4 regions of the Paenibacillus sp. TSM33 genome follow, and region 2 is predicted to be linked to each of the others. Evidence: riboswitches for the same ligand, from Rfam matches in the RefSeq annotation. Region 2 holds a riboswitch; each other region holds the start of a gene.
What was found. Region 2 has a riboswitch for cyclic di-AMP ahead of ACN6NF_RS20110 (TrkH family potassium uptake protein). Riboswitches for the same ligand answer to the same signal wherever they lie in the genome.
Positions count from the first base shown of each region.

Region 1: it holds a riboswitch for cyclic di-AMP, as region 2 does, so the genes downstream of both, ACN6NF_RS06460 (hypothetical protein) here and ACN6NF_RS20110 (TrkH family potassium uptake protein) in region 2, are expected to answer to the same signal.
Region 3: it holds a riboswitch for cyclic di-AMP, as region 2 does, so the genes downstream of both, ACN6NF_RS00480 (C40 family peptidase) here and ACN6NF_RS20110 (TrkH family potassium uptake protein) in region 2, are expected to answer to the same signal.
Region 4: it holds a riboswitch for cyclic di-AMP, as region 2 does, so the genes downstream of both, ACN6NF_RS00085 (G5 domain-containing protein) here and ACN6NF_RS20110 (TrkH family potassium uptake protein) in region 2, are expected to answer to the same signal.

Region 1 is NZ_JBLZXB010000010.1:561,522-569,569, reverse strand. Features, by position in the region: gene kdpB (potassium-transporting ATPase subunit KdpB) at 1-1,121, opposite strand, end outside; gene kdpA (potassium-transporting ATPase subunit KdpA) at 1,174-2,850, opposite strand; gene kdpF (K(+)-transporting ATPase subunit F) at 2,996-3,073, opposite strand; gene ACN6NF_RS06460 (hypothetical protein) at 3,259-3,654, opposite strand; cyclic di-AMP (ydaO/yuaA leader) riboswitch at 3,768-3,939, opposite strand; gene ACN6NF_RS06455 (glutathione peroxidase) at 4,410-4,895, shown strand; tRNA gene ACN6NF_RS06450 (tRNA-Leu) at 5,045-5,127, opposite strand; gene ACN6NF_RS06445 (urease accessory protein UreF) at 5,390-6,127, shown strand; gene ACN6NF_RS06440 (Rha family transcriptional regulator) at 6,419-6,640, shown strand; gene ACN6NF_RS06435 (helix-turn-helix domain-containing protein) at 6,757-7,140, opposite strand; gene ACN6NF_RS06430 (helix-turn-helix domain-containing protein) at 7,228-7,602, opposite strand; gene ACN6NF_RS06425 (MarR family winged helix-turn-helix transcriptional regulator) at 7,789-8,048, opposite strand, start outside.
Region 2 is NZ_JBLZXB010000018.1:228,207-236,254, forward strand. Features, by position in the region: gene sdhA (succinate dehydrogenase flavoprotein subunit) at 1-1,152, opposite strand, end outside; gene ACN6NF_RS20095 (succinate dehydrogenase cytochrome b558 subunit) at 1,246-1,920, opposite strand; gene ACN6NF_RS20100 (LysR family transcriptional regulator) at 2,147-3,052, shown strand; gene ACN6NF_RS20105 (potassium channel family protein) at 3,058-3,735, opposite strand; gene ACN6NF_RS20110 (TrkH family potassium uptake protein) at 3,754-5,094, opposite strand; cyclic di-AMP (ydaO/yuaA leader) riboswitch at 5,479-5,632, opposite strand; gene ACN6NF_RS20115 (CPBP family intramembrane glutamic endopeptidase) at 5,894-7,624, shown strand; gene uvrC (excinuclease ABC subunit UvrC) at 7,593-8,048, opposite strand, start outside.
Region 3 is NZ_JBLZXB010000002.1:12,462-20,509, reverse strand. Features, by position in the region: gene ACN6NF_RS00490 (M1 family metallopeptidase) at 1-1,692, shown strand, start outside; gene ACN6NF_RS00485 (hypothetical protein) at 1,704-2,531, shown strand; cyclic di-AMP (ydaO/yuaA leader) riboswitch at 2,808-2,945, shown strand; gene ACN6NF_RS00480 (C40 family peptidase) at 2,951-3,451, shown strand; gene ACN6NF_RS00475 (hypothetical protein) at 3,484-3,633, shown strand; gene ACN6NF_RS00470 (GNAT family N-acetyltransferase) at 3,755-4,261, shown strand; gene ACN6NF_RS00465 (4a-hydroxytetrahydrobiopterin dehydratase) at 4,339-4,638, opposite strand; gene ACN6NF_RS00460 (hypothetical protein) at 4,757-5,050, opposite strand; gene motA (flagellar motor stator protein MotA) at 5,238-6,032, shown strand; gene motB (flagellar motor protein MotB) at 6,025-6,852, shown strand; gene rluF (23S rRNA pseudouridine(2604) synthase RluF) at 6,990-7,691, opposite strand; gene ACN6NF_RS00440 (PAS domain S-box protein) at 7,742-8,048, opposite strand, start outside.
Region 4 is NZ_JBLZXB010000001.1:9,598-17,645, forward strand. Features, by position in the region: gene rsmI (16S rRNA (cytidine(1402)-2'-O)-methyltransferase) at 1-495, shown strand, start outside; gene ACN6NF_RS00070 (AbrB/MazE/SpoVT family DNA-binding domain-containing protein) at 620-874, opposite strand; gene ACN6NF_RS00075 (HD domain-containing protein) at 1,206-2,489, shown strand; gene ACN6NF_RS00080 (TatD family hydrolase) at 2,532-3,302, shown strand; cyclic di-AMP (ydaO/yuaA leader) riboswitch at 3,503-3,783, shown strand; gene ACN6NF_RS00085 (G5 domain-containing protein) at 4,055-5,203, shown strand; gene rnmV (ribonuclease M5) at 5,350-5,895, shown strand; gene rsmA (16S rRNA (adenine(1518)-N(6)/adenine(1519)-N(6))-dimethyltransferase RsmA) at 5,903-6,787, shown strand; gene yabG (sporulation peptidase YabG) at 6,843-7,739, shown strand; gene veg (biofilm formation stimulator Veg) at 7,940-8,048, shown strand, end outside.

The DNA.
Region 1 (8,048 bases), on a different contig from region 2:
GCCTTGAACTCGATAAAGGTTCCACCTGCTGCCAAAGATTCATCCAGCGTGTAATCCTGCTTGCGCATCAATTCCAGCACCGAGCGTCCCTCAGGCGTCTCATCCTTTAGTGAACTCATTGCCGCCCATTTCGCTAGCTCTGCCTTTTCTATACCATCTACAACCACGAATTCACTCGCCATCCGGTTTCCGAAGGTGATGGTACCCGTTTTATCCAGAATCATCGTATTGATATCCCCGGAGGCTTCTACCGCCTTGCCTGACATGGCCAGCACGTTAAACTGGGTAACCCGGTCCATTCCAGCAATCCCAATAGCTGACAAAAGTCCGCCAATCGTGGTCGGAATCAGACAGACCAGCAACGAAATCAGCACGGGAACAGGCAAATCAATCTTAAAATGACGGGCTATCGGGGCCAGCGTCACCACCACAATGAGAAAAATAATCGTCAAGCTAATCAGCAATGTATTCAGCGCAATTTCATTTGGCGTTTTTTGCCGCTGTGCACCTTCCACGAGCGAAATCATTTTATCAATAAACGTTTCACCCGGCTCAGTCGTAATCCGCACCTTAATGCGGTCACTGACTACCCGCGTCCCGCCGGTTACCGAGCAAAAATCTCCGCCCGATTCCTTAATGACCGGAGCTGACTCTCCCGTAATCGCAGATTCATCCACCGAGGCCAGACCTTCAATGACTTCACCATCGCTTGGAATCATTTCGCCCTGAGAGACGATTACCACGTCACCTTTACGCAATGCAGTCGAGCTGACCACCTGAATCTCATTCCCGACGAGCTTATTAGCTTGTGAATCCTGCTTGGATTTTTTCAAGGAAGCAGCTTGTGCCTTCCCTCGTCCCTCCGCAAGCGCTTCAGCAAAGTTAGCAAAAAGCAGCGTGAACACCAGAATAATAAATACAGCCAAGTTAAAGCCCATTTCCTTACCGGCTCCAAAATAACCGGGAAGCAGCAGCATGAGCAACACAACCAATGTACCGATCTCTACGACGAACATGACAGGATTTTTCATCATGATCATCGGATTTAATTTGATAAAGCTATCCTTGACCGCCTGCTTCAAGATGCTTCTATCCAGCATGCGTTTGCGTTGTTCCTTCATGATCAAGCACCCCGTTCATCCATTCTCATTTTCCTTCTATGCTCATTCTTCATCACATGGTCAAAAATTCAGCTACAGGACCTAATACGATCACCGGCAAAAAGGTTAACGCACCAATCAACAAGACCACTCCGATTAGGATGGCTCCAAACAGCTTATTGTCCGTGCGCAGTGTGCCTGTCGTCACCGGGGTCGGCGCTTTGGCATTCAACGAAGCCGCCACAGCCAGCAATGCAATCATGGATACATATCGTCCAAAGAACATAACCGCTCCTGTTGTGACGTTCCAAAACACATTGTTATCCGAAAGACCTTCAAATCCCGAACCATTATTTGCCGCAGATGATGCATATTCATAGAGCACCTGAGTCAACCCGTGATATCCAGGGTTAGAGACCGCATCGTATCCCCAATGACTCATAAATGCAAGCGCAGTTGGAGCAAGAATAAGAAACGGATGTACCAAAATGGCAATCGCAATCAGTTTCATTTCCTTGCCTTCAATTTTCCTACCCATAAATTCCGGGGTTCTTCCGACCATCAGTCCGCATATAAATACCCCCAGAATCGCATACATCAGCATATTCATCAGTCCGACACCCTTGCCGCCAAAAATGACGTTTAACATCATTTCTCCTAAAGCAGCCATACCGCCTAACGGGGTCAGTGTATCATGCATATTATTAACCGAACCTGTCGTTGCCGCCGTTGTGACCGCAGTGAATAATGCCGATTGTCCAATGCCGAAACGAACCTCTTTCCCTTCCATGCTTCCCTGAGATGCATCCATACCCAGTGCCTGGATTAACGGATTACCCGTCTTCTCCGATACATACGTTATGGTTAGAAAAATAAGGAACAAGACCATCATCGAGCTAAAAATAATCCAGCCCTGCTTGCGATTACGGGCAAACAACCCAAAAGTATACGGCAGAGAAGCTGGCATTACCCACATTGCCAAAATTTCCAGTACGTTCGTCCAAGGACTTGGATTCTCAAAAGGATGCGCAGAATTAGCTCCCGCAAAACCGCCCCCGTTCGTGCCCAAATGCTTGATGGATTCCAATGAGGCAATGGGTCCCATAGCAATCTGCTGCTGTGTACCGCTTAAAGTCGTAATATCCGCCGTAGGCTGTAGCGTTTGCGGTACTTTTAACCCAACCAGCACTAGCGTAAGTACAAAGGCAAGCGGCAGGAAAATTCGTATGTTGGCTTTAATAAAATCTTGAAAAAAATTACCCAACCCTTCACCGCGCCGCGTCAATCCCCTCATAAAAGCCGCAGCAACCGAAAACCCTGAAGCAGCCGAAGTAAACATCATCATCGTGACAAACGCCATCTGTGTCAGATACGTAAGCCCGCTTTCTCCGCTATAATGTTGGAGATTCGTATTGGTCATAAAGCTGATTACCGTATTAAAGGCCAATGATGCTTCCATATTACTGTTCCCAACCGGATTGCCCGGGAGTATAGCCTGCAAGCGCAATAGCAGGTAGCTGATCCCCGCAAGCACCACATTGGTTGCAATGAAACTCATAGCGTACGTGGTCCAACGCATGCTGTCCTGTTTCTTCAAGCCTACAGCTTTATAAATCAGCTTTTCCGTTCCACCAAAAATCCGATCTGTCCGATTCGGTTCATTCGAAAATACGTGATACATATAGGTACCCATCGGCTTTATCAAGAGCAACAATATGACGATCACAATTCCAATTTGCAGTAGCTCCATCCTCTATTCCTCCTTAAAATGCTCCTGCATTTGGAACAACAGACCTGATTCAGATCATCCATTGAGTGCACACGTTTGCGAAAATCTGCACCTCTGATGCTGCATTCTTGATCTGCTGTTCCTGCCTGCTCGATCCTATAGTTGACTAGAACTTTTCAGGATTCAGGAGTGCGTAGATTAAATACACGAACACAATAGCCGTGAGCCCTAGCACAACGATCATCCTCTTCGCCCTCCTTTTGAGGTCTGCGCGTCACACCAGCGTACAAACAGCAGTATCACTCCATAACTCACAGCCATTACGAGCAGCATGTATAAATCCATCATGTTCATACCCTCCATATCGCTCCTCAGATCGTTATTTCCGATTCCATCATAAAATCATAAAACCAGCTATGTTATAAGTGCTTATCCGTTCAGCAGGAAACCCACCTCTCCGTTCAATGTGTAGATCACATGGTCCGCTCCCAATCCCCGATAAATTCCTTGTGGATTACAGCCGTGCGTAATAACATAGATCGATTCTGATGTTAGTGGCCGACATATTTGCAGGAAACGGCAAGTTAGATTCAAGCTGTTTTCGAACAAATACACACTACCAATTTCTTTCTTAGGAAAATTCCATTTTCCCGCTTGCATCGTATTGATGCGCACAATGTGCTCCACACCCATTTTTTTGAGCTGTCGTTCCTCCTGGGTGCTATTTGTGAGAACTGCAAACGCCAATTTTTTGAACATAAGCAATTTCACAAAACTTCTGCCCGCTTCATTCGGTGCAGTGACAATAATTAACCGACCTTCCATCAGTAGCTCCTCTCCCGGTATAAAAAGACAACAAAAAGAAGCCGAAGGAAAAAGGCTTCCTCCGGCTTCATACATTCCATGATAAAATAAACCATGGCTGCACACGGCGGTTTGTTGCCTCTCCCTGTACGCTTACGAGGTTAGCTGTCGGATTCGGACGTGAGAGTCGCCCTATTTACGGCACTTGGCCGGAAAATTCACCCCATGAGACACACGGCTTGCAAAGCAGTATATACTCGTTGGTTCCCCCGTTTTTGCAACTGCAAAATTCAGCGCTTTAGACAATTCGTTGTTGCTTCATTGTTGTTAATTTGAAATTACGTCTTGAATCATACACCCGTGCAAGGAAGACTGTAAAGCTCAATGACAAGGCTATAAATCACCCTTTAGAGCATAGAAGATTAAGGATAACGCTTACAAACAACATATGCTTCTCCTATCTCTTTAAAACTCTCTATTTCACCCCTTTTTGAAAATGAAAGGCATGTCAATATTGGCCTAGGGTATGGTACGGTTGCCCTTTATTTATAAAAAAGAAAGAAAATGCGCTATATGTACTAGATAATTATCGAATGAACCCTTTTTTGTGAGAAGAAACACCTCAACTTGCTCCATTTGAAGTGCGATTTACCGTTTTGAACAAAATACGATTTTACAATAGCACAATGCCTGTAGACTTAGACTCTTCTGAACTTGCAACCCCTTGTTGAGTTGTTCGCAATTTAATTGTAGAATATTGAATGAGGAGGGATATCATGAGCGTATATAAATATGATGCACAGACCCTACAAGGGGCACAAATTCCGTTATCCACATACGAAGGGAAAGTTCTTCTTATCGTGAATACTGCCAGCAAATGTGGGTTAACCTCCCAGTACAAGGCGCTACAAGAACTATATGACCAGTATCATGAACAAGGGTTTGAAATTTTGGGATTTCCCAGCAACCAGTTTGCCAAACAAGAGCCGGGTTCCAGCGAGGAGATCTCCGAGTTTTGCCAAATCAATTACGGAGTGACCTTTCCCATGTTCGCCAAGACAGATGTGAACGGTGATCAGGCACATCCTCTATTTCGCTACCTGACCCACACTGCTCCAGGAGTATTAGGCTCCAAAGCGATCAAATGGAATTTTACTAAATTCTTAATTACACGAGAAGGTAACGTATTTAAGCGTTATGCGCCGCAAACCACTCCAGATAAGCTTGTAGAAGATATTAAGAAGCTTTTGCAGAAATACTGACAATCTTTCTTCATTACAGTTAACGAGCAGTCCGTTGCCCATACGACCGTTTCTGTGACGGGATGATATAATGAAAAGTATTTAACAAAAAAAGCATCCCTTCACGTAAAACGTGTCAGGATGCTTTTTTAACTGGGTATTGCACATAATGCGGTCGAGAGGACTCGAACCTCCACGGGCGTACGCCCACTACCCCCTCAAGATAGCGTGTCTGCCATTCCACCACGACCGCATGTCATAATGTATTGAGGCAACAGATTTATTATACTCTCTCAGCAACAATTTGTAAACAAGAATATTATAATTATTTTTAATGTAATTTTATTTAACATATATAAGCAATAAAATTATTTAATTTGACACAATAGAGCTTTAAGTGTAAATATATATTACATAAATGTTCGATTTTTTATTACAAATCAATATTCAAGTTAAATAACATTACACAAATATTTACTTCAAGGAGGCGAACCATTCTGCATAAAGGTAACCGGTTGCTAAACTACGCATTATTGTTGGACCCTTCCCTGCCCATTGGTGGTTTTACCCGTTATTATGGACTGGAGGAACGTTTTCGTAACGGACACTTGAACAGTCTGCAGGATCTTAAACATTACATGCGAGACGATTGGTACCCTCAAATTACAACCCTTGACGGCATGGCCATCAAAAGTCTGTATGCAGCCATCCAGCAGAATGACAGTTGGCGGATCGCCCTTATTGATAAAATGCTGTACACCCAGCATCCTTCCTCGCAGTATGTAAAAGAGTCACGACTTTCAGGCCAGCGTCTGCTCAAGCTCACCAAAGCTCTTTATCCTTGGCTTGCATTTGATCAATTGAAAGACGCACTCAATCAATACAATGCAATTGGCACACTCGCTACTGTCCACACTTGGATTAACTTCCTCCTCGGAACCGATATAGAACAAACCGTTCACGGCTATTTTGCCACAGCGGTATCCTTCTGTATCGAAGATGCCTTCAGACTGCTCAATCCTCCTTACGAGGAAAAAAATACTCTTATCGATCATATGACCAGCGAGTTGCTCACCATCTGGAAGAAGTTTAACGAACCTACACCAAGCTCATTTCAGCGTTACCTTTTTCACAGACATCGGACCAGTTCCTACATCACTCAGCCACCCTATATGAGCCATAGTAGCCAATGGAATGCATCTAGCCCCCTTTTCTCCTCAGTCCTATTTAAACACCTTCCTGCCTCTCTCTGATGCGTCGCTTCATCAATCTAGCAGTCACAATAAAAATACTCTGCCTTTTCCTCAAGTGGCAGAGTATTTTTTATTCATGTATCCAAATTCACACCACTAACAGACTACAATCGGATTATTTTCACTTTTTGCACTTAATTAAGTAATCATTTTAACGAAATACCGTATTTAAGATTGTATAAACACGTATAAAAGTGTATCATAGTTTTAGATGGTTAATTCTAACATGTTTACTGATGATTATTATATCACACCAATTATTCCGTAAGAATCCGTAAGGGGCGATTTCTCTTGAACAACAAAATGCCTGTCACCTCCTTCGGGTGGGCCATCAAACAAAGGCTTGTCGAGCTTCGGCTGGATCAGAAAACATTTTGCGAGACACATAATATTCCGCCTTCACGCTTGTCCAATCTGATTCACGGCACCCGTAAAGCACAAAGGTACAGAAAACAAGTTGCTGCAATTCTGAATATCGACGATAACGATTATAAGGAGGCGACACCACACTAACCGAACAAGCATTTCAGCAACCAATGCGTCGCCATATTATCAGGAAACCAAATAAACCCGTAAACCGAACCCTCAGTTCGTTTTACGGGTTATTCACCCAGGCGTTTAGCCATAGATTATTCAAGTTTTGTTTTGTCCTTCTCCCTTTTTTGCTTACGGTACTTCGCAAATTCAACGTATTCTAAAATAAAGTTCTGTTCTTCTGTCTCAAGATCTTCAGCCTGGCAATTCAATGGCCCCATCACTCCAAAAAAATAAGCAGCCTTCTGCTCCTGAAGTACGCCTTCCCCCGGCTTAATTCCTTTCATCAACCAGTCGAGCGATACATTAAAAAAGTCCGAAATCTGAATCAAATGGGCGGTACCTGGCGTTGTTTTTCCCCTTCTCCAATCACCGAGATTCCCTGAGCTAATTTTAAGCTTTTCACAAAATGCCTTCTTGGTCATTCCTCGATCCTTAATTAAAGCTTCAATCCGCTGATAAATAGTTTGATCTCCCACAACGTTTCCCCTCCGACACTGTAGCTTTTTCTAATTAATTTTCAATTGTACACATTAAAATGTCCTTATCAAACCCCACAGCAAACATTAATCAGTAGTTGAATTGGGCTGGTTTTTCTCTTTACGAAAGCGGGTAAATTCAATATACTCAAGTATAAAATCTCTTTCCGCCTCACTTAGCGATACCCCTTGGCAATTCAGTTGCCCTGAAGCTCCAAAAAAATAAGGGTCCTGCGACTCCTTTAGCACCTTACTCTGCACGTCTCGACCCAGCATAATCCAATCCAGACTAGCGTCAAAAAAAGAAGCGATTTCTATGAGTTTATTCGTGCCTGGTGTCGTTTTTCCTCTTTTCCAATCTCCAAAGTTCCCTGTACTAATGCCCAACTGCTGGCAAAACGCCTTTTTGGTCATACCTCGTTCCTTAATGAGCTCCTCAATGCGTTGGTAAATAGATTGCATAGAAGTTCCTTCCTCCCTAGCAGGCTCTCCAAATAACGATATCATGTCCCCTGTTCCCATTTCAAAGATCACGTGTGCTAAAATTACCGAATTATGTATGTTGGTTTTCATTATACCACAATATGCAACAAAAACCGCCTGTTTTCCGAAGAAAGGGCGGTCTTTAAGTCAGCTCGCTTACGCCAATCACGTAGCAGAGTTTTCGATTTTAAGTAAAATCTGCTTCAATTCGTTCAACGTTTCACTCAAGTGCAATAATTCCTCTTCCGGCAAATACACGAGTCTCTCTTGAATTTTATTAGAGAAGGTATGAAATACCTGTTCACAAAAAGCGTCGCCTTCTTCTGTAATGGCTACGTTCACCACTCTACGATCCGAGTCACACGATTGGCGGTCAGCCAACCCATGCTCCACCAGCTTATCCAGCAGAGGAGTCATGTTTGGGC
Region 2 (8,048 bases):
CGCTCCGTGATATTGGAATTCACATTCACCAGCTGCGAACAGACCCGGTATATTTGTCATTTGATTATAATCGACCCACATACCGCCCATTGAATAATGAACAGCCGGGAATATTTTCATTGGGATTTTACGTGGATCGTCGCCGACGAATTTTTCATAAATCTCAATAATGCCGCCCAGCTTTACATCCAGCTCTTTTGGGTCTTTGTGAGACAGATCCAGATAGACCATGTTCTCGCCATTAATACCCAGCCCCTCATCAACGCATACGCTGAATATTTCACGTGTCGCAATGTCGCGAGGGACCAGATTTCCATAAGCGGGATACTTTTCTTCAAGGAAATACCATGGCTTCCCGTCTTTATACGTCCAAATGCGACCGCCTTCCCCCCGTGCCGACTCGGACATGAGACGCAGCTTGTCGTCACCGGGTATGGCCGTTGGATGAATCTGTATAAACTCACCGTTCGCATAGCGAACGCCTTGCTGATACACTGCACCGGCAGCCGTACCGGTATTAATGACGGAATTTGTGGTTTTGCCGAAAATAATCCCGGGACCACCTGATGCCAAAATAACGGCATCCGCTGCAAAAGTCTTCACTTCCATCGTACGCAAATCCTGCCCGCAAATCCCTCGGCAGATGCCTTCATCATCCAGTACAGCCTGTAAAAACTCCCAGTTCTCGTACTTGGTCACCAAACCAGCAGATTCCCAGCGCCGTACCTGCTCATCGAGAGCGTACAGGAGCTGCTGTCCTGTCGTCGCGCCAGCGAAGGCTGTCCGATGATGCTGGGTACCGCCAAAGCGTCGGAAATCCAGCAGTCCTTCTGGTGTCCGATTGAACATAACACCCATGCGGTCCATGAGATGGATAATTCCCGGAGCCGCTTCGCACATCGCTTTTACCGGCGGTTGGTTTGCCAGAAAGTCACCGCCATAGACTGAATCATCAAAGTGAATCCAGGGTGAGTCTCCCTCACCTTTGGTATTTACCGCACCGTTGATGCCGCCCTGCGCACAAACGGAGTGGGATCTTTTGACTGGAACCAAAGAAAATAGATGAACGTGGACTCCTGCTTCTGCCGCCTTGATCGTAGCCATTAGACCTGCCAGACCGCCGCCCACGACAATAATGTTGGATGCTGCCATTTCTGCTCACTCCTTCTTTTCAGGATTTGTACTAAATCCCCTTTTACAAATCAGAATAAAATCTCAACACGATGTATAATTAAAATAACTCGTTTACAGTAGCTGTTTAAAAGGGCTGCATTGCACCAAGGCTGTTGCCGTTTCCTGGAATTCCGCGCTGCGAAATGCAAGCAGGGAAGCAACGAAGCCGATAGACACCACCACGAACAGGGTCATACAGATGTAGGAAGATACTTTTTGGGCACGTGGTCCCACGGTAATCCCCCAACTGACCATAAATGCCCACAGTCCATTAGCAAAGTGAAATGATGCCGAAACGACACTGATTAAATACAAAATAAAATAGACTGGGTTCGTCACTATGCCGTGCATTACGCCGCCTAGCTCCTCATGAGTTACATTACCCAATGCCACCTGAAAGCGTGTGTCGTATACGTGCCAGATAATAAATACAAACGTAATGACGCCGGAAATACGCTGGAACAAAAAGCGCCAGTTACGCGAATAGCCAAACCTTTTGACATTCGGGTCAGCCTGATAAGCGATATACAAGCCATAGATCCCGTGGAACAGTAATGGCAAGTAGATGAATAACGTTTCTAACACAATAACCAGCGGCAAACCATTCAGGAAGGCCACGCTGCGATTAAATCCTTCCTTGCCGCCCTCCACCGCTGTGAAGTTCGTCACCAAATGCTCAACAAAAAATAGAGCCAACGGAATGACGCCAAGAAGCGAATGCAGCTTTCTGGAATAAAATCCTCTCATCTAGGTCATGCTCCCTTCTCCCAATAATAGCGTTTTCAATAGTAATATAACATATAAAATGACAGTTCCCGACAGGAAATGTCCAACAAGGTGTCCCTTATAAGGAAAAACAAAAGTGTGAACATCTTGTGTCGCTTTTATGTTACTCCTTTTCGGCTTATAATGGAATTGCAATATACGTATTAATTATTATGTCTTTTTTGCATATAGAGAGGAAGTGGAAGATTTGTTTGAGGATTTGAACGCTTTTGCCGTCATTGTCGAGCAGTCCAGCCTGAATAAAGCCTCCAAACTGCTGAATCTGTCCCAACCCGCCCTGTCCCGCAAAATTGCCAAGCTGGAAGAAGAGCTGGGTGTCCATCTATTTGATCGTCGGGGCAAACGGCTCGAAATTACATCTACTGGCCGATTTGTATATACTTTCGCGCTAGAGCAACGGCAACGACAGCTTCGCTTCTTACAAAAGCTGTCCCAGCACAAAAATGAGGCTCAGAGCATGCTTACACTGGGCGCCAGTCTCACGACCCTCCAAACGACGCTGCCTACCCTCGTCGAGGCTTTCATGAGCAAGCATCCTCAGACTGAGCTGAAGTTGCTCACCGGCAAGACGCATGAAATCGTCGCCTTTGTACGCGACAAAAAGGCAGACGCCGGCGTTGTCGGGTCTGCCATTCATGAAGCCGGACTGCGTTGCATTCCGTTATTTGACGATCATTTGGAGCTAGTCGTTCCCATCGGACATGAATTAACAGTCAAGACAGGAACGGCCTCGATGAAAGATCTGCAAGGATTGCCGATGATTATTTTCTCCAAAGGAACCTGGTACCGCAGTCTGACGGATGACTTGTTCCAGCGTAGCGGCATTATGCCGGATATCCGTATGGAAATCGACTCCTTCGAGGCGATTGTACGCCTCCTTCCCACTTGCAAGGCATCTGCTTTGCTGCCCAAATCCTATTTGCGCAGCGAACTGCTGCGAGATAATGGACTTACTGCATTGTACTTGCCTGATTTGAAGGAAACACGCCGAACGACCTCCCTCATCTACTCAGAAACGGCCGATCTCGGCCCAACGGCACGACGCTGGATTAGCGAGACACGCGCATCGTTTGCAGGCTACCGTATGGTGTAGAGGATCTAGCCCTCTTCATTGATATTAACGACCTCATCCTCAAAGCGGCCGATATTGTCATTGGAGCCGATAATGACCATAATATCGTCTGCTTTCAGCCGATCCATAGCTGTCGGTGCGATCAAGATACCATTCGCCGTATGAAGCGCAACGATGCTGCAACCAAAGCGGGTGCGCGCATTTAATTCTGCCAACGTTTTGCCATTCAGACATGCAGGCACATTAAGTTCTACAATGCTGTATTCCTTGGACAGCTCCAAATAATCGAGCAGATTAGGCGTGACCAGCTGATGCGCTACCCGAATACCCATATCCCGTTCCGGATAAATGACTCGGTCCACCCCAAGCTTCTCTAACGCACGCCCATGCAGCACAGATATGGCTTTGGCTACGACTTTTTTCACACCCAGCTCCTTCAGCAAAATGGCGGTCAGGATGCTTACCTGAATATCATCACCAATCGCAACAATGCCGCAATCGAAATTACGGATGCCCAGTGACCGCAACGCATCTTCATCTGTAGCGTCTGCCACGACAGTATGTGTCAGGATCTCACTCATACTGTCCACAACATCCTCATTCCGATCAATGCCCAGCACCTCGCACCCCATATCCACTAATTGCAAAGCCAGGCTTGAGCCAAACCGTCCCAAGCCAATGACTACAAACTGCTGCGTTTTCATATCTACTCGAAAACTCCCTTATCCTATAATTATTTTGCCTTCTGGATGACGATACAATTCCTTACCCTTTTTCGGTCCAAGTGCATAAGCTAGCGTGAGTGGACCCAGCCTGCCTGCAAACATCGTTAGGGTAATCACCAGCTTGCCTACAACTGTCAAATCAGGTGTAAGCCCCATGGACAGTCCTACCGTACCAAATGCAGACACCGTCTCGAACAAGATCATCAGAAAATGATGATCTTCGGTTGCGGACAGAATCATCGTCACCCCGATCACGAACAGCAGCCCCAGCAATGTAATGGTCAAAGCCTTATAAATGCGTGCCTGCGCAAGTCGGTACCGAAACAGCACAATATCTTCCCGTCCCCGCAGCATCGAAAACACCGCCCCAATGAGCAGGGCAAATGTAGTGGTCTTAATCCCGCCTCCAGTAGAGCCAGGCGAAGCCCCAATAAACATGAGTATGATGATAAAAAACTGCGTAGCCTGCCGCAAACCTGCAATGTCCAGCGTGTTGGCACCTGCGGTGCGAGGGGTAACGGACTGGAATAAAGAACCCAGCAGTTTACCACCCCAATCAAGCGAGCCAATCGTCTTCGGATTTGTAAACTCAAACACAAAAATGACGAGCGTGCCGACGATAATCAGAGCAGCTGTCATGCTGAGTACCACCTTGGTATGCAAGGCCAGTCTCTTACGCTTGCGATATTCTACCAGGTCTGACATCACTACAAAACCAATGCCACCCGAAATAATGAGGAACATGGCTGTAAAATTAACAATCGGATCATATACATAACCTGTCAGGCTGCGAAATTCACCGAACAAATCAAAACCAGCATTATTAAACATGGAAATAGCATGCCATATTCCAAAATAAATCGCCCTGCCCACAGGCATATCAAACGACCAGCGAATCGAAAAAATGATTGCACATACGCCCTCAATCATCAGCGAGTACCATAGCACCTTACGGATCAATCCGACAATCCCTTCGACCGAGGTCTGATTCATCGCTTCTTGCAAAATAAGGCGCTCCCGCAAGGAAATCCGACGTTTGAACACCAGCGCGATCAAGGTAGCCATGGTCATAAAGCCAAGTCCGCCAATCTGAATCAGCGCAACGATGACGATTTGACCAAAGGTTGTAAAAAAGATCCCTGTATCCTTAACGACAAGCCCGGTTACACAGGTCGCGGAAGCGGCAGTAAACAGAGCATCTATAAACGCAAGTGGTTTTCCTGTTGTATTAGAGATGGGCAGCATTAACAATAAACTACCTATTAGAATGATAATGGCAAAGCCTGCAACGAATATTTGCGGTGGAGAAAGCCGAAGCCAGCTTGCATTGGGATTCATTTATTCATCACTTCTCCTCCTTAGTGAACTATGAGCATGGAGATCGCTCAGCTCATAAAATCACCAATTCTTTTCAGTTTCTTTCGTCCATTTCTTTTTTAAATCAGAAAAGTATCCGCAAAGCGGGATACTTTTGCCTTTCAATACTCACTACACTTTATACGTAACTACCTCATGGAACGTTTAATGACTTTAAGGCGGGCAGCAGCGATAGCGCTCGCCTTTGACTCTGAATTTTACCCTTATCAAGGTCTAGAAAATCAAAAAAATTCAGTGGCAACAGCGATTGGAAGACCAAATGGAACGCGCAGCGTCCTTAACTCAGCAAACTTTTATTCACACTTATACACACAAAAAAAGACACCGGAAAACCGAGTGCCTGACTTGGTTCCTGTCCACAGCCTACGAGGTTAGCTGACGGATTCGGACAGTACAGTATGCCCTATTTACACTTCCGGTCCATCAGGATCGGGTGTAAAATTCACCCCTATTAACATGGTTCCCCCGTTTTCTCATAGAAATTCGGCTTATATGTATATCATTACCCATATATTTCATAGGCATTGCCTTAAGATTATAATCCTTCTCTAACCAGATCACAAAACTGATTTCGCCGAAAAAACGTGAAATTGGCTTTAATTTGTTAATGGGCATCGCTTAATCATAGCTTATCTAATTTTATTAAAACTTTAAAGTGCTTTCGCTCTGTTTTCATGAATATCGCTGGTCTGTTGGCGGGAACCTGTGCAGTATGATATCTTTAATGGATGTTCTTATTTACAGATTAAGGAGGAAACTCATGAATCCTATCGGGAAACCGGTCGTGCTCACGGCCAACTTCAAAAAATTAGGCTTGCTGGGCGGGGTTGGCCTGATTTGCTTTTTTATCTTTCAATTGCTTATCCCCTCGCTTAGCAATCCAAGTCCGGAATCATTGATGAATGCAAAGGTTATCAGCAAACAAGAAGCGGTCATACACGCCCTGGACTTTGCCCGTTCCCAGCTGGGCTATACAGAATCACAGCCAGAGAAGCCTGTCGTGACCTATCAGGCTGAAACGGATTTGTACGGTTATTTATCCAGAGAAAAACTGCTTCAAGAGTACGATCGAACATGGAAAAAACATTATCCTTATGAAACCTTTCGGGTTGATCTGCCTGACTCCTCAGCGAAGGGCAAGCTGCAAATTCATGTGGATTTATCCACTGGGAAGGTCGTTAGCTTTAAACGGATCACCTCCAGCACCAATTACACACAGGCTGATGTTTCTACAGATGAACAAGCACGAAATAAGCTTGTACGTATAGCTGAGGGCGACATGACGCTCGAAGCTAAGGAACAGGCTGCAGCAATATGGATCAAACGCTTTGGCTTTAAGCCATCGGAATTGAAGCTTGCGACCACTCAGGGGGAAGGCGGATTAAAATATACCGTGGACGAAAAGAAAATCGGCGCCTCGGTGCTTACGCTGGCTTTTACTTTTGAAGACGGGGATGTTCGCTCGTTTACCCAAAGCTTTGCTGCCCCTTCATCCTATACCGACTATGTTAAAAAGCAAACATACTGGGCGAATTGGATGACTTATGCGGGTTATGCCCTATTTAGCTTTGTCCTGGGCGTCCTTGCCATTGTGTATGCGTCACTCACCCGACGACATACTTCATTTGTACGCGGTATTGTTCTGTCCATTGTATACTTTATTGCTAGTATAGCTGGGACCATGAACATGCTGCCTTTATTACAAGCAGAAGCAGGCAGTAAGGGCATGCTTATATTTCTTATGATATTCCAGGTCGGTGTTACCTTCTTTATGGCTGTTGCCCTCTATTTCTCCTTGGTCGGCGGTGACGGGCTTATGCGTCAGGTTGGACTCAATGCATGGCCACGGGCCAAAGAGCCGGGCTACGGGCTGTATGTGCTTCGCAGTATGTATGTCGGTTACTTGTGGGCCTTCATTTTACTCGGCGTACAATCCATTTTGTTCTTTGTACTGGAGCGCACATTTAATACATTCTCCACTACAGACGCCACGCAATCCCCTTACAATATGGCTTATCCATGGCTACTGCCGATTATGGCCTGGATGGCAGGTATTGGAGAAGAGACTGTTTACCGTTTATTTGGTATTCCGATGGTAAAAAAAATAGTCAAAAATACGTTTGTTGCTTGTCTGATCACTACGCTTATTTGGGCACTGGGACATACGCTTTATCCAATCTATCCAGTGATTTCAAGACCTATTGAGCTGACTTTTCTTGGTTTGCTGTTTAGCTTCGTGTTCCTGCGTTACGGCTTTATCGCTGCCATGTTCAGCCACGTTATTTTTGACAGCATACTCATGGGGCTTAGTGTGATAAGTCTGGGAGACACCGTGAATGTGAGCGCCGGTCTATTCTGGATCTTACTTCCGGCTATTGTCGGTTACATCATTTACTGGTTTAGTCCTAAAAAACCTAATCGAATCATGTTTGAACCCATGAAAAAAGAGGAGCCGTATTCTACGACTCCTCCTCCCGAAGGGCAGCTATAATCTGACGAGCAAGCTTATCCCCAATAGAGAGAGGCCGGAAGTCTTCGACGCTGGCCTCTCTTATTTTTTTGAGCGATCCAAAATGCTTGAGCAGCAACTTACGCCGTTTCTCGCCGATGCCTGGAATGGAGTCCAACTGGGAAGTTACCATAGATTTGCCGCGCTGCTCGCGGTGGAACGTAATGGCAAAACGGTGAACCTCGTCCTGGATCCGTTGCAGCAGATAAAATTCCTCACTATTGCGTGCAAGTGTCACGGCCTCAAATGTTTCTCCCATCAGTAGTTGGGAAGTTCTGTGTTTGGCATCTTTCACCAAACCACACACAGGTATAAACAAACCCAACTCATTTTCCAATACATCGGTTGCCGCTTTAATTTGTCCACGCCCACCATCGACAATGATCAAGTCGGGACGTTCAAGATT
Region 3 (8,048 bases), on a different contig from region 2:
CATCCGGGCAAGAAAACTGTGAATGATCTGTATCTTCATCTATACCCGAACGCCTTCTCTTCCATGGAAACCACCTTTATGAAAGAATCCGGGGGGAAGTTGCGCGGAGACACCATGCCCAAGGACGGCTTTGGCTCCATGACGCTGACTGAACTAAAAACAGAAGACGGTTTATCTCTCATGCACCGCACTCAATATGTACAACCAGATGACGGTAACGCAAGTGACCGTTCGCTTATGAAGGTGCGTCTACCCAAGCCGGTACGAGGTGGCGAAGAAATCACACTATATATGAAGTTTGAAGTCAAACTGCCTGGCATTTTCGCTCGTATGGGTGCGACAGATGATTTTGTAATGGCTGGACAGTGGTTTCCAAAGCTCAGCGTCTATGAGACTGCAGGACAACGTGGACGCGCCGAGGAGGGCTGGAACCTCCATCAGTATCATGGCAACTCCGAGTTCTATGCCGATTTTGGAATTTACAGTATACGGATTCGAGTGCCTGAAACACACATCGTAGCAGCGACCGGATTTCCCACCCGTGGTGCAGTACGACAGAACGGCCAAAAAATATATCAATTTTATGCCGATGATGTACACGATTTTGCCTGGGCCGCTTCACCCAACTTTGTAGCCGTAGAAGAACCCTTTTCTTCTGCTGAGGTTCCTGGTGTCAAAATCAAGCTCTATCTGGACCCGTCCCATAAGGAACTCAAAGGACGTTACATGAGCGCAGCCAAGGCCGCCCTTTCGTACTACAGCAAATGGTACGGGCCTTATCCATATTCCACTCTATCCATCGTCGTTCCACCCAAAACAGGCAGTGGAGCCGGCGGCATGGAATATCCAACACTCATCACGGCCGCAGCTGCGGACCAACTGAATCCTGGCTACAATCTGGAACGTACGCTGGTTCATGAGATTGGACATCAATATTTCTACGGAATGGTAGCCAACAATGAATTTGAGGAGCCTTGGCTGGATGAAGGCTTCACCTCCTATGCAGAAGAACGGCTCATGGAGCAAGAATATGGGCTTACCCCCAACTTGCCATTACAATCGGGACAGGTAGCTTCCCCACAGCCGCTAAACCGCGAATCCTGGAAGTACGGGTCGGCGGCTGAGTATGCGCAAAATGCCTATTCACGAGGTAAATTAGTACTACGAGGTATTGAGCGTCAGGTGGGTATGAAAAAAATGGACCGGATTATGCGGACCTACGTCCAGACTTATCGATTCAAGCATCCGACCTCACAGGATTTTCAACATGTCGTGGAGAGAGTGACCGGACGATCATGGAGCCACTATTTTGAACAATATGTATATGATGGCCAGATGGCGGACTTTTCAGTCGATCGCATCATGAATCACAAGTTGGAGAATGGATATGAAGCAATCGTGACGCTCAGCAAAAAAGGAGCAGATTATCCCAAAATCCCTGTTCAATTTACCTTCAAGGATGGTACAACAATATTCAAGGCATGGGATGGTGCGGGCAAAAGTACAACTTTCCGACTCAAAAGCGCTTCTCCCGTGTCCTATGTGACTGTAGATCCTCTATACACTATTGCACTGGAGAACAAGCATATTAATAATAGCCTGAAGGCTGAATTGGATGAAAAACAACAAACCCGTTGGAGTGTAAGTGTAACCAAGCTGTTGGAGACACTGCTTGGAAGTCTGTCATGGTGAGGTGTCTATGGATGCGGACTGTTATAAAAGAAGGCTGGGCGCTGGTGCGCATACGCTTTTATATCGTGATCATTTTATTTCTGTATCGTCTGCTGTGGGGAGTATTTCTCTATCGGCTGGTGCAGTCTGCCGTTATCCCGCTACTGTTACGTTATCCTGATCAGGGCCAAAACGAGCTGGGGAAGACTTTGTTTTGGATGGAGGGCCAGATAGCGCTGATGGACAGCCGGGAAGTGCATGTGTATTTGTGGATATTACTAGGGGCAACCGTATTGCGCATTCTGATCACTCCCTTCATTAGAGCCGGCATATATCAAAGCCTGCATACCGATGCGACTGAACCACAAAGCCTGTCCTTCTTCAAAGGGATGAAACGCCACGGTATGTCATCGCTATTGTATTACATCATCGAGTTGGGTTTGCTGCTGCTTCCCGCCTTTTGGGTGGTACCGAGACTCTATCCTATTATTGCAGGAACGCTGCAATCTTCCTCTTACCTGCTGCATTTGTTGCCCTATGCCATTGGGTGGATGGCTTACGGTTGGTTCATTCGGCAGTGTATCCTGTATATGCAACTGGGCACTGTCAGTGGTCACGCCATACTATCGTCCCTGCTTGCCTTCTTTCGCCAGCTTCTTCCGGCTGTTGGTATATCCCTGTTACTCGGTGCATGTGTACTGCTAGTTTTCGGTCTATTTAGCACCGTGGCGATGATTTGGACGGGTATGTTGGCGCTGATTCTCCAGCAATCGTATCATTTTGTTACCAGTCTGGTCAGGCTGTGGCATATCAGTTCGCAGTACCGGTTATGGCACATCGATATCTCCAGCAGAGGCTAACCCCTCTCCTTATGCTCTCTTCTGCATTTTTAGCTGTCGAAAAAACTTTTTTCTTTCCTGTGCAAACGGCACATAACTGAATACTGTTAACAGAATCTGTTCCTAGAGCGTTAGGAACAGATTTTTTTTGTAACTTTTTGCGATGAAACATTTGCCAAAGCCTGCTGTCTTTGTTACAATAATCGCAGTGAACTGATAGTAACAACTTTGTAATCTTTATTGTAACTTTTATCTTAAAAACATCGTTGTCGTGAATACTGCTCTCCAAGGTGCACATCTTAAGTTAAGCCTAATTCCTGGCACCTAGGAAGCGGGGGAACCAGTTTGGGTGAATTGATCTCGCAACAGAGTGGTCATAGGGGAACCTTCTACCGAATCCTTAAGCTAACCTCGCAGGCATTGGAAGGGGTATATTTTTTTTGAAGAAGAAGCTAACGATCGCAGCCATGGGTCTCGCCATTGCCTTTACATCTTTTACATTCGGTGGCAACAGTGCATTTGCAGACTCCAAGATGGACCAGGTCATCCAAGATGCCAAAGGAACGAACTATAGAAGCGGAGGCACTACACTCGAGGGATTCGATTGCTCCGGCTTCACAATGTATGTATTCAACAAACTGGGAATTAAACTGCCGCATCAATCTGGATCACAATTCAAAATGGGATCTTCTGTATCCCGCGATGAAATGAGACCAGGCGACCTGGTGTTCTTCAACACCACAGGAAGAGGCGTTTCCCATGTAGGTATCTTCGTAGGTGAAGGGAAATTCGCCCACTCCTCGACTTCACGTGGTGTAGTAGTTAGCTCACTGAACGAAAATTATTACGCTAACCGTTATGTCGGTGCAAAAAGAATCATGAGCACAGACGCATACCATTCTGTAGCTTCAGATATTCCTGATGACGACAACGTAGAATAACTACCGCACAGCAAGCTAACCCTAGCCGCAATTTGATTCTGGCCGGAATCGAATTGCGGTTTTTTATGTCCACTACATCAGCAATGATTATCATTACTGACGAACTGAACCCTCAAAAGGTTTCAGTTTTAGCGAACATCGTCGGTTTTACCGTCACCGCTGGGGGAGCATATGAGCAGTAAATCCTTCTTATTGAATGTATACCCGACTTAGGTACGAAATAAACACGCTTGCCATTCCCCTACAACTTGTCTACAATCTGTTGTTAATGATTGAAGTACCTGCATAAGGAGGAATGAAAAAGTGCCGGCCTCAATATCCAACTTCCGGATCGTACCGATGGACGAGCATCAAGCGGCTGAAATTTGCGAGTGGCGCTATGATCCCCCCTACAACATATACGGCTGGCTTCCCTGGGAACAAATGAAGGCACTTGAAGTCGAATTTGGAAGTCCCACACTTCGCCAAGAGCAATATGTTGCCGTACTGGACGAAGAAAATGAGCTGACGGGATTTGCTCAATATTTTCCTATGGTCGGTGTGACCCGGCTGGGCCTTGGGATGCATCCCAAAAGATGCGGACACGGTACAGGCTCCGATTTTGTCCGAGCCATTGCCGAGGAAGCCAGACGACGTCATCCGCATAATGAAATTGACCTAGAGGTTCTCACTTGGAATCAGCGGGCTATCCGAGCCTACAAGGCAGCTGGATTTGAGCTGACGGATACCTATGAACGCCAGACTCCAGATGGCAGAAAGCCGTTCCATTGTATGGTATATCGTCCTGAACAACAGAATCGGGTTCTATAAATAAGAGCGCCTTCGCTATACAACCGCGATGTTGTATAGCGAAGGCGCTCTTATTTATACGACAGATCATTACAAACTCAATGACTGCTGCGCATTTTTTCAAAAGCCTCATTATATTGTTGAGCTTCCTTAATATCTACGGCCATAATACCGCCATCATCCCAGGAGGTCAAACGCAGAGTCACGGTCTTGTAATCAATCGTAATAAATGGATGGTGATTAAATGCCTCAGATATAGCGGCAACTTCATCCACGAAGGCAATCCCTTTCATAAAACTGGAAAAATTATATTTCCGAACGATCCAACGTCCTTCCTCCAGTTCCCAGCCCTCCAGCTTCTCCAGATGTGCTTCAATCTCTTCTTGTGTAAAAGGCATGTTACGAACTCCTCCCCGTTTATACGGAAGCCTTTCAGCCGCTGAAAATGCGGCCAAAACTACAATATATTGGTGTACATATTACCACGGCCCCGTTGATAAATCCATAAGACGGCCTTTAGATCAAAGGGACCGACGTTAGCTCCTCATCTCCGATGAGTACATAGATTCGGTGCTGCTCTGGCTCATAAATCACAACGCCGCTGCCTACAGTGATTATGGGCTCCGTGCCCAGGGCATAAAATAAGTCTTCTGCCAAGGCTTCATTGACTTCCTGACGCCCCGCCGGGTCCAGCCTGTCCCAATCTGCTGCTTCCATTTCAAAAAATTCATAGCTATCTGGGATGCGTCCCACAGCCTCTGTCAAATCGTTCAAAATTTGTTCATACTCGCGCCCATGCTTTACTCCCATGCTATTTCCTCCAGTGGTTCAGCCATTCAATACCTAATCACCTTATTATACCGGAAATTGACCCTTAACAAAAAAGAGAGTTTTGTCGATAAATACTATAATCCGTCTCATAATGACGCGCTTGGGGCAAGGACGACCCATGCGGCATGAAAGGATTCAAAATCTATTCTCATGGATGAGGTGTATCATGCAAATTACAACCATTATTGGACTTGTGCTCGGGCTTGTGTCACTGGTCGTCGGGATGATCCTGAAAGGCGCTCCAGTCGTCAATCTGGTCAATAATCCCGCTGCTTACATGATTATTTTTGTCGGAACAGCAGCAAGTATATTCATGGCGTTTCCGATGGATGACATGAAACGGGTCCCAAAGCTGTTTAAAATTATTTTCACCCAGCAGAAATTGCTGGATCGCAAGGAGCTTATCGGTACATTTACCGAATGGGCATCCATTACCCGTCGTGAAGGTCTGCTCGCGCTGGAATCCAAGGTCGAAGAGATCGACGATCCCTTTATGCGCGGCGGTATGCGTATGATTATCGATGGTAATGATCAGGAGTTCGTACGCGATGTTCTGATGGAAGACATTAACGCTACCGAAGACAGACACCGCGCCGGCGCACTAATTTTCTCCCAGGCCGGTATGTACGCTCCAACACTCGGGGTACTCGGTGCGGTTGTAGGTCTGATCGCCGCTCTAGCCGACCTTAGTGACATGGAAAAACTGTCCCATGCCATTGCGGCAGCCTTTATTGCAACGTTGCTCGGTATTTTTACAGGTTATGTCCTATGGCATCCAATGTCCAACAAGCTGAAACGGCTATCCAAAAAAGAAGTGGAGCTTAAGTTAATGATGGTCGAAGGCCTGCTTTCGATTCAATCCGGTATCTCGACGATTGCCATCAGTCAGAAGCTAGCAATCTTCCTAACTCCAACCGAACGGGCTTCGATGACCCAGAAGGATGGCGATACCAGTGAGTAAAAAGAGACATGAACCGCATGAAGAGCATGCTGACGAAAGCTGGCTGTTGCCATATTCCGACTTAATGACCCTTCTGTTGGCTCTTTTCATTGTCTTATTCGGTATGAGCTCGCTCGATGCCAAAAAATTTGAAACTATGGCTCAATCCCTGAGTTCAGCTTTTAGTGGCGGTACTGGCGTGCTGGATCACTCGGCCGCGAATCCGTCGTCACAATCCATGGATATGGGCAAAAATAAAGAAGAGGTATCCCAACCTCTAAAATCGAAAGCCACCTCTACCTCTGACCTGCAGAAGCAACTTGCTCAGCGGGAAGAAGAGGATTTAAAGAAGCTTAAAAAACAGATGGATCAGTATATTCAAAATAACGGCCTGTCCACTCTACTGAACACCAAGCTGAACCAATCTCAGCTGATGATCACCATTAGTGATAATGCCTTGTTTTCATCCGGGCAGGCCGAAGTAAAACCGGAAGCGAGAAAGCTGGCCAAATCCATTTCCAGCATGCTACAGCAATTTCCTGGTTATGATGTCATTGTATCCGGTCATACAGACAATGTCCCTATTTCCAATAGTCAGTTCCCGTCCAACTTTGATTTGAGTGCCAAACGCTCGCTTAATTTCTTGCGTATTTTGTTGCTCAATCCACAACTCGATCCTACCAAGTTTGTATCCATCGGATATGGAGAGTATCGACCATTGGCAAGCAATCAGACTGGAGAAGGACGCGCCAAAAACCGTCGTGTCGAAATTTCCGTTCTTCGCAAATATCAGAACGGTACACAAGTTATTAGTCCTACCTCAAGCTCGAATGAAGGTTGATCATGAATATGTTATATGAACAAAGGCACCGCCGCATTTTTTTATGCAGCTGGTGCCTTTTGATTTAGCGATTCCTGTTCTCTATCCCTGTCATATACGAGAGCCAAGCGCTGTAGGCTACAAGAAGGCCTCTAGGCTTAGCTAAGCGTATAATCAAGCATCTGGCCCAGTTCCAGCTTTTCAGCCTCTGTTAAATCACGCCAGGCGCCTTTCTGAAGGGACCCCAACCGTATATTCATGATTCGCAGGCGCTGCAGTTTCTTAACTTCATAACCGAAGGCAGCACACATACGTCGGATCTGACGATTTTTCCCTTCTGTCAGAATAATACGGAATACGTACTCAGATACACGTGTTACCTCACAGGGCAGCGTCCGATGACCGAGTATCTTCACACCGCTGGACATCCCCTGCACAAAGGATGGTGTGACCGGACGATCCACTGTTACGATATATTCTTTCTCATGCTTGCCTTCTGCCCGTAAAATCTTATTCACAATGTCCCCATCATTGGTCAATAAAATGAGACCTTCCGAATCCTTATCCAGGCGTCCAATTGGAAATATCCGCTGCGGGTGCCCCACAAAATCAACAATATTGCCTCTAATGTGGCTCTCTGTCGTGCTAGTAATGCCGACTGGCTTGTTCAATGCAATATAGACGTGATCGGACTTCTCGCGCAGTGGCTTGCCGTTCACACGAACATCATCGCCTTCCTCCGCTTGACTGCCCAGCACGGCCACTTCGCCGTTAATCGTCACGCGGCCGCTCTCTACCAGCTTGTCCGCCTCCCGGCGCGAGCAAAAACCAGTTTCGCTGATAAATTTGTTAATGCGCAACCTGTGTACCCTCCATTTCTACGAACACACTTCCTCCTGCCCCCGACTCGTTACTCAGGCTTGGCGATCGGAAGCTGCACGAGGGCGGTTGTTCCCTCTCCCTCTGTGCTTTCAATATCCAGTGTGCCTTTATGGCTCTGTATAATACGCTGGCTGACCATAAGCCCTAATCCTGTACCTGTTTCTTTGTTTGTGAAAAAAGGCTCTCCCAGCTTAGACAGCATTTCTGCGGGAATACCCGTTCCCTGGTCCCGTATGAAGATTTTAACGTTTTCTCCCTCTAAGAACAAATGAATTGTGATGACGCCGCCTTTACTCATAGCCTCCATGCTATTTTTAAGTAAATTAATGAATACC
Region 4 (8,048 bases), on a different contig from region 2:
GCTGCATTATCAGCTTTAATTGCCTCAGGACTGGATACAGAGAGGTTTACCTTCGCTGGATTTCCACCAAGGGAGAAAAAGGATCTAGAGAAGTTGTTACAATCATTTCAGGTATCCCATGGCACGATTCTTTTTTATGAGTCGCCCCACCGTATTGTAAAGACATTGACGGTAATAAAGGAAACATTAGGATTACGCAAAGTAGTGCTTGCCCGTGAACTGACCAAGCTGCATGAGGAATGGGTGCGTGGAACGGTGGAGCAATGTCTTGCAAAACTAGAGGAGAATCCACCGATTGGTGAATATTGTCTGGTCGTTGAGGGAAAAAACGAAGAGGAAGAGGAACAGGAGCGTCAGGCATGGTGGCAGGACTTATCTTTGGAGTCTCACGTCGCGCATTACGAGTCAGAGGGGCTTACACGCAAGGATGCCATGAAGCGTACAGCTACAGACCGTTCAATTTCCAAGAGGGATGTATACAACGCACTCTTATGAGTACGTGTGTAAACAAAAAAGGGCCTTCCAACGGTTGGGTTCAAACCGTGGAAGGCAACAAGGAGTATATATGAAAAAGGTTAGAATTAACAATCTCTGATAAGTCTATTATATACTAAAATTCTCAGTTTGTCACAGGTGTTGGGATTTCAGAAATGCAATCTTGGCAAACAATTTTCCCTTTGAAGTAAATTACGTTCTCAGCATTGCCGCAGAAGATACAAGCAGGCTCGTATTTTTTAAGCATGATGCGCTCACCATCAACGTAAATTTCCAAAGCGTCTTTCTCTCCGATTCCCAGGGTACGGCGCAATTCGATTGGAATAACAACACGTCCGAGCTCGTCAACTTTTCTTACAATACCAGTGGATTTCATCATAATAAATCAGGCTCCTCTCGCCGTTTAAAATAATATAAGTGTCATTATTCGACAAAATTTTCTCTTTTCTGATATTTACTATACCAACGATTCCCAAAACAGTCAACCTTAAAAAAGTAGTAACAGCCTAATTATGCAAAAGTATTTAGAACAAAGAGCTTTATTCATGTGAATTACCTTATTTTACGGATGATTTGTCTTGTGTGTCGATTTGGAAATGTCGAAAAGTGATGATTCGACATATTACGACAAACGATGTCGAATGAGGGAGGGCGTTTAGGATTTTATTGTATTTTAATCCATTATTCCGAATTTTAAAGGAGCTGATATCTTGCACCAGCCACTCAGTGAAGAAAAAGTTTTTAAGGACCCGGTACATAATTACATCCATGTTCAGGATACTGTGATATGGCGATTGATCAATACGCCGGAGTTCCAACGTTTACGACGCATTCGCCAGTTAGGCACATCTTATCTGACGTTTCATGGAGCGGAGCATAGCCGGTTTTCACATTCACTGGGCGTATACGAGATTACGAGACGTATCATTTCCCAATTTGAACGTGGGGATTTTCCCGACTGGCCAAAGGAAGAAAGACTGGTTGCTCTGTGTGCCGCCTTGTTGCACGATGTAGGGCACGGTCCATTTTCTCATTCCATTGAAGAAGCCTTCCATATGAACCATGAGGATTGGACATGCCGCATTGTACTGGGGGACACGAAGATCAATGCGGTGCTACGGCAAGTGGATGAGAAGCTGCCACACCAGGTCGCGGCGGTTATAGCCAAAACGTATGATAAGCCGATCGTTGTCAACCTGGTAACGAGTCCGCTGGATGCTGACCGTATGGATTATTTGTTGCGGGATGCTCATTCGACTGGTGTTAACTACGGAACGATTGATTTGGATCGTATTTTACGTTTGTTACGTCCTCACAATGGGAGAATTGTCGTAAAAGAGTCGGGTATGCATGCAGTAGAGGATTATTTAATGTCACGCTATCAGATGTATTGGCAAATTTATTTTCATCCTGTAACACGCAGCTCGGAAATTCTTTTACGTAAAATTTTCAAGAGAGCAAAGGAATTGTTCAAAAACGGATATGAGTTTGGTTTTCTGCTTGATCCGCTGCCCGATCTGTTAAAGGGAGAACTAACAGTGGAGCAGTATTTGATGCTGGACGAATCTTTGATTCAGGCGGTATTTAGCCAATGGAAACGAGAAAAGGACGAAATTTTAAGTGATTTGAGCAGCCGTTTTATGGATCGTAGATTGTATAAATATGTAGAAATTGAAAATATGGATACAGATACCGTAGTCCATATTCGAGAGGCGTTGGAAAAGGCTGGCTTGCATCCTGAATATGATCTTGAAATTGATTTTCCGACAGATCTTCCTTATGATGTGTTTCGGCAGGGTGGCTCAACGGACAACCAGATTTTATTGCTTGGACGTCAGGGCGAGGTGCGAGAAATATCCGAAGTTTCAGAAATTGTGCGCTCAATAAGTGGCATTCACCGAGGAAAATATCACATGTATTTTCCCCAAAATAAATTGAACGGGGTAAAAGACAGGCTTCCTGCCGAAATAAGGAATTATTTTGTCAAACAATAGACAAATATATGGAAATGTAAGTAAGAATAGGAGATGAAAACCTTGGATTTATTCGACACTCATACTCACCTGGATGCGCCACAATTTGACGAAGACCGTGAAGAAGTTATAGCACGTGCTGTCGAATCAGGAGTAACACGGATGATCAATATCGGATTTAATCGTGAGACCATTCCATCCACCATGAAGCTGGCTGAGACGTATAATTTTATTTATGCGGCCGTTGGATGGCATCCGCAGGATGCCATTACAATGCAGGAGGGTGATTTAGAATGGATTGCATCGTTATGCAGCCATAAAAAGGTTGTAGCGATCGGAGAGATCGGTCTGGATTACTATTGGGATACATCACCAAAGGATGTACAGCAGCAGGTGCTTCGAAATCAAATTGGTCTGGCACGTGAGCTCAACATGCCAATTGTTATCCATAACCGGGATGCTCATGAAGATATTGTGAGAATTTTACGTGAGGAAAAGGCCGGCGAGATTGGCGGAGTCATGCACTCCTTTTCTGGGAGCTGGGAGACTGCTAAAATGGTACTGGATATGGGTTTCCACCTTTCTTTTGGCGGACCCATAACGTTCAAAAATGCCAAGCAGCCAAAAGAGGTGCTGGCTCAGGTTCCGCTGGACCGTCTGCTTATTGAAACCGACGCACCTTACCTGACGCCTCACCCGTTTCGCGGGAAGCGAAATGAGTCGGCACATGTGAGATTGGTGGCAGAGGCAGCCGCCCAAATTAAGGGAATTACGGTGGAGGAATTGGTATCCATTACGACCCAAAATGCCCTGGAACGATTTGACATTCAGTGAAAAAGAGAATAAATCAATCAAAATAAAGAGATAGACGGAGCTAATTATGATTTTGTTGCAGGAAACTCAACAATATTACAATTTTTTAACCGAATATTTTAAAAAATGTAGTTGAAACCTGCTTTACAACATGCATGTAAACAGGATATCATCTTTTCAGTGAATTGTTGTTGAGTGTAAACATCAACAAATCATTTCATGAACCAGTCTCGCTGAGTCCCTTTTACAGGGAACGGGGGAACCGATATGGCTTACAGTACGTCCGGCGTATGTGCAAGAGAGAATGTCTCTTCAGCAGCCGGCTCGACCGAAATTCATTTCCTGTATGGGATGAACAGGTAGAGAAGCCGTATTTCGATTTCTTTTCTGGGTCTTCGGGGTGAATGTGAAGGCGACCGCCATGAGCGGTTGACCTAAGCTAGGGCGACTCTCTACGTCCGAACCCGACAGCTAACCCCGTAAGCGTAACAAGAGAGAAGCCATCTCGTGCATGAGTTTTCCCGCATATTCACACATGTCGGAAGCCACGAAAGAGCTCTCTAGTCTCTTTCTTTGGCTTTTTTTGTTGTGAATAAAAGAAAATCTGTCATCATACTGTGGTTAAACAGGGGAGGACAGCATGCCGCGAAGACGGGTACATGGTGCAGGACAGTCGCAGTACGGGCTTGTCTTGTAGAAAATCTGTTATAGTCACGTCAACGATCAACTATGTCTTACTCCAGACGGCGGGCTATGTAAGGAGGACGGAGGAAATGGGCATTTTCCGAAAAGAGGAGACCCATGAGTCACGCTCATCCAGCATGTCTTACGTATTACGTTGGAAGCAAGAGAATGTGCGCCAGGCTGCTTTGGTTGCTATTTTTCTAATCGCACTAACGATTATGATTTCAATTCTGATGTACACGCAATCTAAAAAACAAGTCTTTTTTGTCATCGATGGTAAGGCATCTGCGGTAGAAACCCGGGAAACCAAGCTCCAAGATTTGCTCAATGAGCATTCTATTTCACTTCAGCCGCATGATACAATTTCCATGCCGCTAAATGGGGCAGTACAGGATGGGGATCGCGTAGTCATTAAACGTGCCAATCAGGTTAAAGTATCCTCAGGCAATGAGACGAAAAAGCTGTACACAACAGAAAATACAGTAGAGGGTGCCATTCGCACTTCGGGCTATAAATTATCATCAACGGATAAAGTTTACCCTGCGTTGGATGCCTCTGTTTCAGCTAACATGGACATAAAAATCGTCCGTGTGAAGAAACAGCAGGTCGAACAGAAAAAACAAGTGCCTTATCAGGTCATCAAAACGGCAGATCCAAGTCTCTATAAAGGCGATAATCGAGTCATTCAAAGTGGCAAATCGGGTGTGGTAGTTCAGCATGTTCAAAAGGTATACCATGATGGGAAATTGGTATCCAAACAGCTGGTCAACAAGGAAGTCGCACAGAATCGTGTGGATAAGGTAATTGCGGTAGGAACGAAGAAAAAACCGGTCGTTCTAGCTGCTTCCATCGGCCCTAAAGATGCGGTTAAGGCTACAAAGGTTAGTTCGGGCAGTGCTGTCCGTAAAGCAGGTATTAATTTTAATTATAGAAAAGTTTTACAAAACGTCTCCATGACGGCGTATTCCGCACAGGAGCCAGGTATCGGTACACGTACCGCCTCCGGCACACGTGTCACGGAAGGACGCACCATCGCTGTCGATCCGAGTGTAATTCCAATCGGGTGGTGGGTGTATATTGAAGGGGTGGGCTTCCGCCGTGCGGAGGATACCGGTGGCGCGATTAAAGGCCACAAAATCGATGTGTATTATGAGAGTTTGAGCCGGGCCAATCAATTTGGTCGTAAGCACGGTAAAACCGTATATGTTATCGGACCTGTAAAGCCGGAAATCAACTAAAACAGGTTGTGTATGTTGAGGACAATGCGATAGTATTAACAACATAGTTATGCCATGCTAAGAAGAGGATATCCTCTTCTTATTTTGTTTTCAAAAGCAGGGAAAGATAAATATATGTTGCTGTGTAGCAGTGGAGGGAAACGAAGATGATCAAGGAAGTGATCGTGGTGGAAGGCCGGGATGATACGGTAGCCATTCGCCGTGCTGTCGAAGCAGATACGATAGAAACTGGCGGTTCAGCCATTAATAAAATGACGCTGCGGAAAATTGCATTGGCGCAGGAACGGCGGGGGGTCATTATTTTAACTGATCCCGATCATGCAGGGGAGCGTATCCGTAAAATCATCGCCTCCAAGGTCCCCGGCTGCAAGCAGGCTTTTATACCTGAGGCAGAGGCGACGCGCAAAGGGGATATTGGCGTAGAGAATGCCTCCCCGGAAGCCATCAGACACGCTCTCGCGCGAGTACATACGACAGTGGAAGGTGCCGAACCGCTGATTGAATGGGCGGACCTGATTGACGCTGGACTTATTACCCATCCTAATGCTGCTGCACGCCGTATGGCCTTGGGGAATGTATTGGGTATTGGCTATTGTAACGGAAAGCAGCTACATAAGCGGCTCTCTGTATTTCAGATCAGCCGTGAGGAATTTGCCAGTGCGCTGGCACAAATCGAAAGTGAAGGATTGTGATATCCGTATGACAGGGATTCAAGATATAGCAACACCGCGGCGTACGAAGGAAATTATTCAAAGGCACGGTTTTTCGTTCAAAAAGAGCTTGGGACAAAACTTTCTGATTGATCAAAATATTCTGAGCAAGATCGTAAATGCTGCCGGATTGGATGATACAAAGGGCGCGCTTGAGATCGGTCCGGGGATTGGAGCTTTGACCGAGAAATTGGCGCAATCGGCTAAGGCGGTTACCGCTGTCGAGATTGATCAGCGGCTGCTGCCCATTCTTGAAGAAGTGCTGGCCCCTTACGAGCATGTAAAGGTTCGTCATGGAGACGTATTGAAGCTGGATTTGCGTGAGGTGTTTGCAGTCGATTTTGCAGACGTGAGCAAAGTGAGTGTCGTTGCTAATCTGCCATATTACGTCACTACACCGATCCTGATGCGGCTGCTGGAGGACAAGCTTCCTTTGGAGAATATCGTCGTTATGATTCAAAAGGAGGTGGCTGAGCGCATGGCAGCGTCTCCTGGTACGAAGGATTACGGCAGTTTAAGCATAGCCGTGCAATATTACAGCGAGCCTGAGTTAGTCTGTACGGTGCCGAATACAGTATTTATTCCGCAGCCAAATGTTGATTCGGCAGTTATTCGGCTGCGTGTACGAGAAGTTCCTCCGGTAAAAGTGGTGGACGAAAAGCATTTCTTTGAAGTAGTTCATGCCGCCTTTGCCCAACGTCGTAAAACCATTTCAAATAACCTAAAAAGCCGCTTCTTCACCAAAGAGAACAGGGACACGCTGGAGCCGCTGTTGCACCAAGCTGATATTGAGCCTTCCCGTCGAGGGGAAACGCTGAGTATCGAGGAATTTGCGCGTCTCAGCGCCGTTCTGTTAGAGGCTGGAATATCCTAAAGTGGAACCAAACTGTGCATTCACCCATACGATATAGGAGGGGTGATACAGTGTGATGAGTTTAGGAGACTTGGTCGTTCGGAAATCGTACGGCGGTGATGTCACGTTTCGCGTAGAGGACATCCAGCGGGATAAAGCGATCATTAAGGGGACGGAATTTCGGCTACTGGCCGATTCCCCGGTGAACGATCTGGTCAGAGTGCCCGCAGACCAGATTAGCGGTAAGGCTCAACAGGCCCACATTAAGGCTGGGGAGTCTCTTAATCTTTTGCAACGGGCACGCCAGCAGCAAGCTGCCCGTAGCCAGGCGGCTCTGATTGGAGAGTGGAGTGATCCGGTGGAGTCAACGTATTTTGAAATGCCAGGAAAGGTTCTTCATCTGGATGGAGATCCTGGATATTTAAGGAAATGTCTCAGTCTATATGAACAGCTCCGTGTTCCCGCAGAGGGACATCACGTTCACGAATCGGCAATGGCCGATACGTTATACCGACTGCTTCCCCGCATTCGTCCTGATATTGTAGTCATCACTGGACATGATGGTGTGCTAAAGCAACCGCAGCCTTATGATTTGTACAGCTTGAAAAGCTACAAGAATTCGCAAAATTTTGTGGCAGCGATTCAGGTAGCAAGACAATATGAGCGTCATCTGGATTCACTAACAATTGTAGCGGGGGCGTGTCAGTCCCATTTTGAGGCGCTGTTACGTGCGGGAGCCAATTTTGCCAGCTCACCAGGGCGTATCCTGATTCACGCTCTGGACCCCGTTTACGTGGCTGCCAAGGCCGCATTTACTTCAATCCGTGATACGGTCAATATGGGAGACTTGTTTCACCAGACCATCAGTGGCAGCCGCGGAGTGGGTGGAATTGAAACAAGGGGAAGCTACCGCATCGGTTTGCCTAAGCTTGAAAATTTGTCAACGCTTAAAGTAACGCCTTCAGCGATCTGAGATTCAAATGTGCCTGATAGGATTTATTTGAACAAAAGCCTCTTTTTAGAGGCTTTTTGTCATTTTTTATGTATATTATTCCTGTTCGCAAAAAAATTAAATTGACAACTTATTTTTCGTGTTGTTATAATATTTAGCTTGATTTGACAATCCCTCTAAAATTCGTTATAATGGACAAGGAAAGAGGTGGTCGTTAGGCAATGGCTAAAAATACGCTGTTGGAAATCAAACGCAGTCTCGACGCACATGTAGGGCAAAAAATTTTGCTGCGGGCTAACGGCGGACGCCGTAAGACCGTCGAACGAACTG